2 linked regions of the Cohnella abietis genome follow. The protein of the gene in region 2 interacts with the protein of the main gene of each other region in a pairwise test. Links are inferred from orthologs where the notes say so. Each region holds a gene or a part of one and is shown on either strand. Other genes may lie near its edges.

What was found.
Region 1: the proteins of KCTCHS21_RS12250 (region 2) and purT interact in binary tests that used the Escherichia coli proteins (3 or more experiments, as listed by UniProt). The link is inferred for Cohnella abietis from one-to-one orthologs.

What each region holds. Positions count from the first base shown.
Region 1 is NZ_AP019400.1:4,386,825-4,390,489, forward strand. What follows is about bases 869-3,665. They hold purT (phosphoribosylglycinamide formyltransferase 2), read right to left. Parts: upstream 2,949-3,665; coding sequence 1,788-2,948; downstream 869-1,787. Other genes in these bases: dapF (diaminopimelate epimerase), read right to left, coding at 869-1,669; KCTCHS21_RS19285 (calcium-translocating P-type ATPase, SERCA-type), read right to left, coding at 3,113-3,665. Also shown: KCTCHS21_RS19265 (MFS transporter), read right to left, coding at 1-207; KCTCHS21_RS19270 (ArsR/SmtB family transcription factor), read right to left, coding at 377-667; more of dapF, read right to left, coding at 839-868. UniProt on the Escherichia coli protein: Involved in the de novo purine biosynthesis. Catalyzes the transfer of formate to 5-phospho-ribosyl-glycinamide (GAR), producing 5-phospho-ribosyl-N-formylglycinamide (FGAR). Formate is provided by PurU via hydrolysis of 10-formyl-tetrahydrofolate.
Region 2 is NZ_AP019400.1:2,895,138-2,899,726, reverse strand. The notes cover bases 906-3,758. They hold KCTCHS21_RS12250 (polyprenyl synthetase family protein), read right to left. Parts: upstream 2,862-3,758; coding sequence 1,950-2,861; downstream 906-1,949. Other genes in these bases: xseA (exodeoxyribonuclease VII large subunit), read right to left, coding at 3,153-3,758; xseB (exodeoxyribonuclease VII small subunit), read right to left, coding at 2,882-3,160. Outside these bases: dxs (1-deoxy-D-xylulose-5-phosphate synthase), read right to left, coding at 1-754; more of xseA, read right to left, coding at 3,759-4,514; bifunctional methylenetetrahydrofolate dehydrogenase/methenyltetrahydrofolate cyclohydrolase FolD, read right to left, coding at 4,530-4,589.

The DNA.
Region 1 (3,665 bases), 1.5 Mb from region 2 along the record:
TCGCTCCACACGTGCCGTAACGGCCATGAGAATCGGAGTGCCGAATGCATAGGCGAGTGAGAACACCGTAATGAGCTGCCCTGCTGCGGCAAGTGATACCCCCATATCCTCTGCAACCATGTCCAATATACCTGCGATAATGTTTTCTGACGTTCCAACGAGAAAGCTGACGATAGCCAGCACATAAATTTTCCACGAATTTGACAACCTTATTCTAGCTCCCTTCACATACTTACATTCACTAATTTTATATTTCTAAAAATATAGAAATATAACCCAAAAAAATTACACTAACAAGCATAAACGGCTGACGCCTTCCTTTCACGACGTTCAACGTTTATGTCGAGCGATCAGATGAGTATAAGGACATTGAAGTCTATACTTCCTGATCGTACAAATAAGGCGCATATTTCTCCGCAGTCTTACGGTTCACACTATAATAAATATACGTGCCATCCTTACGTAGGGTAAGCAATCCGCATTCCGTAAGCTGCTTCAGATGGTGCGATAATGTTGAGCCAGCTACGGATTCCAGCTTGCTACTTATACTGGAGCAGCATAGATTTTGTTCCTCTGTCAGCAGCAAAGCAATCTTTAGCCTTGTCGGCTCCCCAAGTGCTTTGTACACCTTAACTGCTTGCTGGATATCTGCTTTATCCTCAACCATCTTCTTCACCTCGGCATACGCATTGTATATTTCTATATCTATCGAATTAAAGACTAGCACAATTCCTTCGAGATGTAAACTGAACATTAATCCAATTTGCAAAGAAAAGAAAAGCCGCCTCAGCAGATGAATATCCACCTGCTAAAGACAGCCTCTTCTAACATTCTCAACTTATACTGTTCCTGTGAATGCGAAAGCAGCAGGACCTGTCATGTAAATGCGGTTATTTGCTTCGTTCCAGTCAATTAACAGATCGCCACCGGCTAGGGAGATCGTCGCTTTGCGGTCGGTCAATCCGTTCAAGACAGAGGAAACTAAAGTTGCGCAAGCGCCTGTGCCACAAGCGAGCGTCGGTCCCGCACCACGTTCCCATACCCGCATATCCACTTGGTTTCGGGAATTAACTTTAGCGAACTCCACATTGATTTTACGCGGGAAAAGGGGATGCTTCTCCAGCTTAGGACCCCAAGTCGCCAAATCAAAGTTGGCTGCATCGTCTACATAAATGACACAGTGAGGATTACCCATAGAAACAGCTGTAAAAGCGAACTCACGATCATCTACTGTAATGGAATGGCCGATCACAGGATTGGCATCTATCGTTGTAGGAACATCCAATCCATTCAGAATCGGTTGTCCCATATCAACAGTAACGAGCGTAGCTACACCATTTTCCGTCGTCAATCGTACAGGTTGAACACCCGCACCTAGCGTTTCAATGGTAAGCTCCGTTTGACTTGTTAACCCGTTATCAAATACATATTTAGCTACACAGCGAATCGCGTTTCCACACTGCTCTGCTTCTGAGCCATCAGAGTTGATAATTCTCATCCGAAAATCGGCATTGTCCGATGGCAGAATATATACTAAACCGTCAGCTCCAATGCCGAAAAATCGATTGCATAATCGAATAGCCAAGTCCGCAACGTTATTAGGAAGCTCATGTTCTCCCGCTACGATAATAAAGTCATTGCCCAAGCCATGCATTTTAGTAAATTCCATTGTCCTCTGCCCCCCGCTAAAATCCGTTAATCCATTTTCTTAATCATAACGGTCATTCAGCGGGATGAGCATACAACAATCCTCTGTTTATTTGCACTTTTCCGACTATGGGTTGGGTTTATTTTTGTAAAACACTAAGGTGATCCAATGCTTTTTTTGCTCGTTCGCGAGCTTGCTCTACAGTTCCTGCAGTAGATAAGGCCACTGCTATACGCCGCCCTATCTTGGTAACTGGCTTACCAAACACACGAATTTGCGTCTGCGGGACAGACAAAGCTTCTCCAATGCCCTCTATTCGATAATCGCTTAACTCCGTTTCCGCTTTCAATGGCCTGCTAGCACCCGGAGAAACAATTTGTATTTCTGGAATAGGGTAGCCTAGAATCGCCCTTACATGTAAAGCAAATTCCGAAATATTCTGACTAGCTAATGTTACCAGACCTGTATCGTGAGGCCTTGGAGATACTTCGCTGAAATATACTTTATCCTTGGATAGGAATAGCTCTACTCCAAAAATGCCCAATCCACCCAATGCATCCGTAATTACGCCAGCTATTCTTTTCGATTCCACCAGCTGCTCCTCTGTCATTTCGTGTGGCTGCCAAGACTCGATATAGTCCCCGTCCTTCTGAATATGACCGATAGGAGGGCAGTAAGACGTTCCATTCTCAGAACGGACAGTAAGGAGTGTAATTTCCGATTCAAATGAAATAAAAGCTTCCACGATAACTCTCGTTTGCTGTACTCTGCCACCTTCCATCGCGATTGACCAGCAGCGGTCCAAATCGTCCTCAGAGCGACAAACACTTTGTCCTTTGCCAGATGAGCTCATAAGAGGCTTTACAACACATGGAAAGCCCAGTTCTCGTGCCGCTTGTCCGAATTGCTCATAAGTATCAGCAAATCGATAGCCTGCCGTTGGCAGTCCAAGTGTCTCGGATGCTAGACGCCTTATACCTTCACGATCCATTGTAAGCTGTGCCGCCCTTGCAGTAGGAATGACTTTATAGCCCTCTTCCTCAAGCTTGACGAGCTCCGCCGTGGCAATGGCTTCGATCTCTGGAACAATTAAATCTGGCTTCTCCCTCTCTATGACTCCTCGAAGAGCTTCACGATCCAGCATGTCGATAACGTAGCTGCGATGAGCAACCTGCATCGCTGGCGCATGATCATAGCGGTCTACTGCTATTGTCTCAATTCCTAGTCGCTGCGCCTCAATAATAACTTCTTTACCCAATTCTCCTGATCCGAGCAATAGCAGTTTTTTACCTATGTACATGAGCCAATTCCTCCAAGTTGTATTTAATATCGTCCATTATACACCAAGTAAGCACAAACGGCTTTCGCTGTCTTTTGGTCAAAATAAAAACTACCCCGCCGAGATAAGCTCCGGCACAGGGTAGTATTTCTTAGCAACGTTTAATGATCATTAACAAGCTCATATTATCTAGCTACATTAGGTGGGGCAGAGCTTCTGCCATAAGTGATTTTGCGATTTCTCTTTTTCTTCGCTGTGCCAAACACGCTTCCGATTCCCATTGCAAAGGTTGGGATACCAGCGGCTACAATGACAAGTGCCCAATCACGTAAATTTAACGGAACGGTTTTGAATACGGGCTGCAACGGCTCCACATATAACACCAAGAGCATGAGCACAAGAGACGATAAAACCGCCACGACTAGAAATTTATTTTCAAACATATTGCGATGGAAAATTGAGCGCGAGCTGCGGCAATCAAATACGTGAATGAGCTGTGCCATAACTAATGTCGCGAAAGCAACGGTTTGAGCATGAATAAGCTGCTGTGAATGTCCCGCTCCTTCATTGAGTGCTAGAACGAATGCGGCTAATGTGCAGATACCTATGAGAATGCCACGGCTAATTATCTTCCATCCAAGGCGGCGAGCGAAAATATTTTCTTTAGCAGAACGCGGCTTATGCTGCATCAGATCGCTCTCTGCTTGATCCACACCAAGTGCCATAGCAGGCAATCCA
Region 2 (4,589 bases):
CCACTGGTCCGAAATATTTCAAACCAAATTCCTCGAACAACGCACCCTCTGGGGCAACCAAATATTTCAAGCTATCCTTTACTCGATCAGCAGTACGTGCCAACTTACCGCCAATAGCCGGTACCTTGCGCAGTAACCAATCGAGCTCGTCTTTCGCTTTTCGATATATTTTCTCAGATCTAACTTTTCCTAAGTAATTATGAATAGCCCCTACATTCGGAGCAATCGACATTTCATTGTCGTTGAGCACAACAGTTAAATTGCGCTTCTCATGACCAATATGGTTCAATGCCTCGAGGGCCATACCGCCCGTAAGTGCACCATCCCCTATAATAGCTATAACTTTATTCGTTTTGCCTTGTAAGTCCCGCGCCAAAGCCATCCCCATCGCTGCGGATAGAGACGTGCTGCTATGGCCTGCTTCCCATACGTCATGCTCGCTTTCGCTACGCTTGACGAATCCGCACAATCCGTCCTTCTGCCGTAAAGTATTAAACCGATTTTTACGTCCGGTTAGCATCTTATGCACGTATGCTTGATGCCCTACGTCATAAATCATTTTATCTTGTGGGCTGTTATACAAATAATGCAACGCCAGCGTAAGCTCAACTACACCTAAATTAGGCGCAAGATGGCCTCCAGTGGCGGACAAGTTTTGAATAAGGAATTGGCGAATTTCTTCAGCCAACTGAGGAAGCTCGGGTAAAGTTAATTTTTTTAAGTCGGTAGGACTGTCGATATGATCGAGCAGCAAGTAATGTTCCCCGCTTTCCACAAATGGATATTGCCCCTATTATAACATATCCCCATACAATGCCCAAACAATTGCTCACTTTCAATGTAAAAGTAAAAGCTTATGCGGATTTGAGAAGCCTTATTTTTGTGAGGGCTTGTATGCTTCGTGCACAATTAAATGGGAATTTGTAGTTTTGCTGCCATGGCGATCTGATGGTATTCGAGAGCGCTATCGATAGCTGGAGAGGGGCTACGGGCGGATTAGTTGATGATGGTGGGCGCTTTTTCCAGCTTCGGAGGAACTTTGGGCGGGTTGGTGGATCGAGCGTTCGCTATCTGCGACTTCAGCGGAACTTTTGGCGCGTTAGTGAATTGGGCGTTCACTATCTCCTGCTTCTGAGGGACTTTGGGCGGGTTAGTGAATCGGGCGTTCACTATTTCTAGCTTGAGAGGAACTTGGGACGAGTTAGTGGATCGAGCGTTCACTATCTCAGGCTTTAGAGGGACTTTTGGCGCGTTAGTGTATCGGGCGTTCACTATCTCCTGCTTCCGAGGGACTTTGGGTGCGATAGTGAATCATGCGTTCACTATCTCCTGCTTTAGAGGGATTTTGGGTTCGATAGTGAACCGGGCGTTCGCTATCTACAGCTTTTGAGGGTTTTTGGGCGAGTTAGTGAATCATGCGTTCACTATCTCCTGCTTCTGAGGGACTTTGGGCGGGTTAGTGAACCGTGCGTTCGCTATCTGCAGCTATAGAGGGACTTTGGGCGGGTTAGTGAACTGTGCGTTCACTATCTCCATCTCCAGAGGGACTTTGGGCGGGTTAGTGAACCGTGCGTTCGCTATCTACAGCTTCTGAGGGACTTTGGGCGAGTTAGTGAACCGTGCGTTCGCTATCTGCAGCTATAGAGGGGTTTTTGGCGAGTTAGTGTATCAAACGTTCACTATCTCCAGCTTCAGCGAGACTTTCGGAGTATTGCTGGTGTTACTGGGGTTACTCGGGTTACTCGGGTTACTGGGCTCACTGGGCTCACTGGGCTTACTGGGCTTACTGGGCTTACTGGGCTTACTGGGCTTACTGGGGTTACTAGCCCCCCCCTGCAGCTAATCCCCTCCCGGGAGGTACTCTCATCAGGGGGGATTGTCTTGTCCAGATATGTCCCAACCATCCCGGGACTTTCCAAGGGGATTCCCGCGATATTAATGGTCCCTATCTAGTGGTCCCTATTGAGCAAGTCTTCTGCTATCTCAATTAGGCGGTCAGGATTAGCGAAATGCGCTTGGATTAGTGTTTCGTTGGCTTCTTTGGTCAGAGTGGCGACGCGCTTGCGGCTTTCATCTAGTCCGAGTAAGTAGGGATAGGTTACTTTTTCCTGGCGCTCATCGCTTTTCACCGGCTTGCCGAGCTTCTCCTCTGTTCCAACCAGATCGAGTATGTCATCTTGGATTTGGAACGCAAGTCCGACATTACGTCCGAACAAGCTTAATGCCTCAATCTGCTTGCTATCCGCTTCAGCTGAGTGTCCTCCCGCTCTGAGTGCAAAAGTAACCAAATCGCTTGTTTTGTGCAGATGAATATGCTCTAATTCCTCAAGCGTCGTTAAGCCCTGTTCGCCGAGCATATCATCAACCTGTCCACCAACCATGCCCGACACACCACCGAATCGAGACAGCTCCTCAACAACCGAAAGAACCCGATCAGCTGGCACTCCCCGTTTCAGCGCTTGTGTAGCAACATTAAATGCATGAGTAAGCAGCCCATCACCAGCCAAAATACCCATTGCCTCTCCATACACCTTATGATTCGTTAGGCGACCTCTACGATAATCATCGTTATCCATCGCTGGCAGGTCGTCATGGATTAAGGAGTAAGTATGAATCATCTCAACCGCGCAGGCAAAATGAATGGCACGCTCTGCCCAATCTGCTCTTCCAGAAACAGCTTCTGCCGCTGCAAGAACAAAAATAGGACGCAGTCGTTTCCCCCCTGCTAGCAGCGAATAGTTCATCGCCTCCCGAAGCGTTGCCGGTATAGACCATTCCAAAGGAAATACCGAACGCAATGCCTCTTCCACCGTATCACGTTGTTGCTGCATATATGTATGTAGATCAACTGATGTTTTCACGTCTCTGCCCCTTTGCTATCCTAAGCTTCTTCTTTGCCTGTGGCGAATGGCTTACGCTGCAATCCGTTATCGCCTTCCACCAGCATCTCAATTCGACGCTCAACCTGCTCAAGCTTTAACCCACACAATTTGGAGAGAGACATTCCTTCTTGAAAAAGCTCAATAGCCGTTTCCAGTGGCACATCACCGCTCTCCAGCCTAGCAACAATCGTCTCAAGTGTCTCCATCGCCTGCTCGAAGGAAAGAGCTGGTTCAACATTTTCTTTCTCGGATTTACCAATCGAGCTATTCTTAGCCATTTGCTTGCTCCTCCCCTTGGATCGCCCATACTTGACAATCCAATTTACCATCTGCCAAACGCACGTTTATACGATCACCAAGCTGGACTTCATTAATCGTACGAACAAGCGTCTTCTCATTCTCGTCATACACCAAGCTATACCCGCGCGCCATAACCTTGAGTGGACTCAAAGCATCCAGATGACGAACTAGTGAGCCGAATGTATGCTGACGTTGGCGTAAAATCCCGTTCATAGCAAGCTCTAGACCTCGAGTTGCTGCTGTCATTCTTTTTCTAGCATAGGCAGCCTGTTGGTTTGGATTAACCGCAGATAGTCTACCCGACAATCGCGACAGCTTTTCGTGCGCCCTAGCCTGCTTGGCCTGCATCAAGTAATGGAGCATATCTCTGAGTCTGTCCAGCCGCTCTGCTTGAACAAGAAGACTCCGCTTGGGCTGCGTAAAATAAGGCGATCTCACAGAATGCTGCAGTCTTTCCCTAGCTTTGGAAAGCAGCATACTGAGCGACTTTGCCATTCTTTGTTCGAGATGAGTAAGACCCTGCTTAAGCTCACCTACATGCTGAACCGCCAGCTCTGCTGCAGCCGTCGGTGTAGGAGCTCTTAAATCAGCAGCGAAATCAGATATTGTAAAATCTGTCTCATGCCCAACTGCAGAAATGACCGGAATAGAGGATGAGCGAATCGCTCTCGCTACTATTTCCTCATTAAAGGCCCACAGCTCTTCTAAAGAGCCTCCTCCGCGACCAACGATAAGTACGTCTGCTTCCCCAAGCTTATTCATCGCTTGAATAGCCTTGACGATAGACGGCGCAGCAGTAGTACCTTGAACCGTAACCGGAAATAACAAAATGTTAACAGCCGGGTTTCGACGCTCAAGGGTAATTAAGATATCGCGAACCGCTGCTCCTGTTGGAGAAGTAATGACTCCAACCGTACGCGGATAGCGGGGCAGAGGTCGTTTAACATATTCAGAGAATAACCCTTCGAGCTCAAGCTTTTTCTTCAGCTGCTCGAAGGCAAGGTAGAGGCTCCCAATTCCATCAGGCTGCATCGCGGTTGCATAAAATTGATATTGTCCATCTCTCTCATATACAGAAATACCTCCGCGAGCCAACACTTTCATCCCGTCTTTAGGAGCAAAAGGAAGCCGTTGGTTGTAGGAGGCAAACATAATACATTTAAGTCTTCCACCTTCGTCCTTCAGCGTAAAATACATATGTCCGCTAGAGTGGAAGGTGAAGTTTGAAATTTCGCCCCGCAGCCAGATGTCTTGGAGCCCGGAATCGCCTTCAAGCTTCATTTTAATAAGGCGATTAATATCGCGGATGCTTAGAGCGCGAGCCGGTTCCATCGCAAGACTTCCTTTCTATGCTTGAGTACGCTTAGCCGATTTCAAGGTGTTCGCCATTAACATCGTAATGGTCAT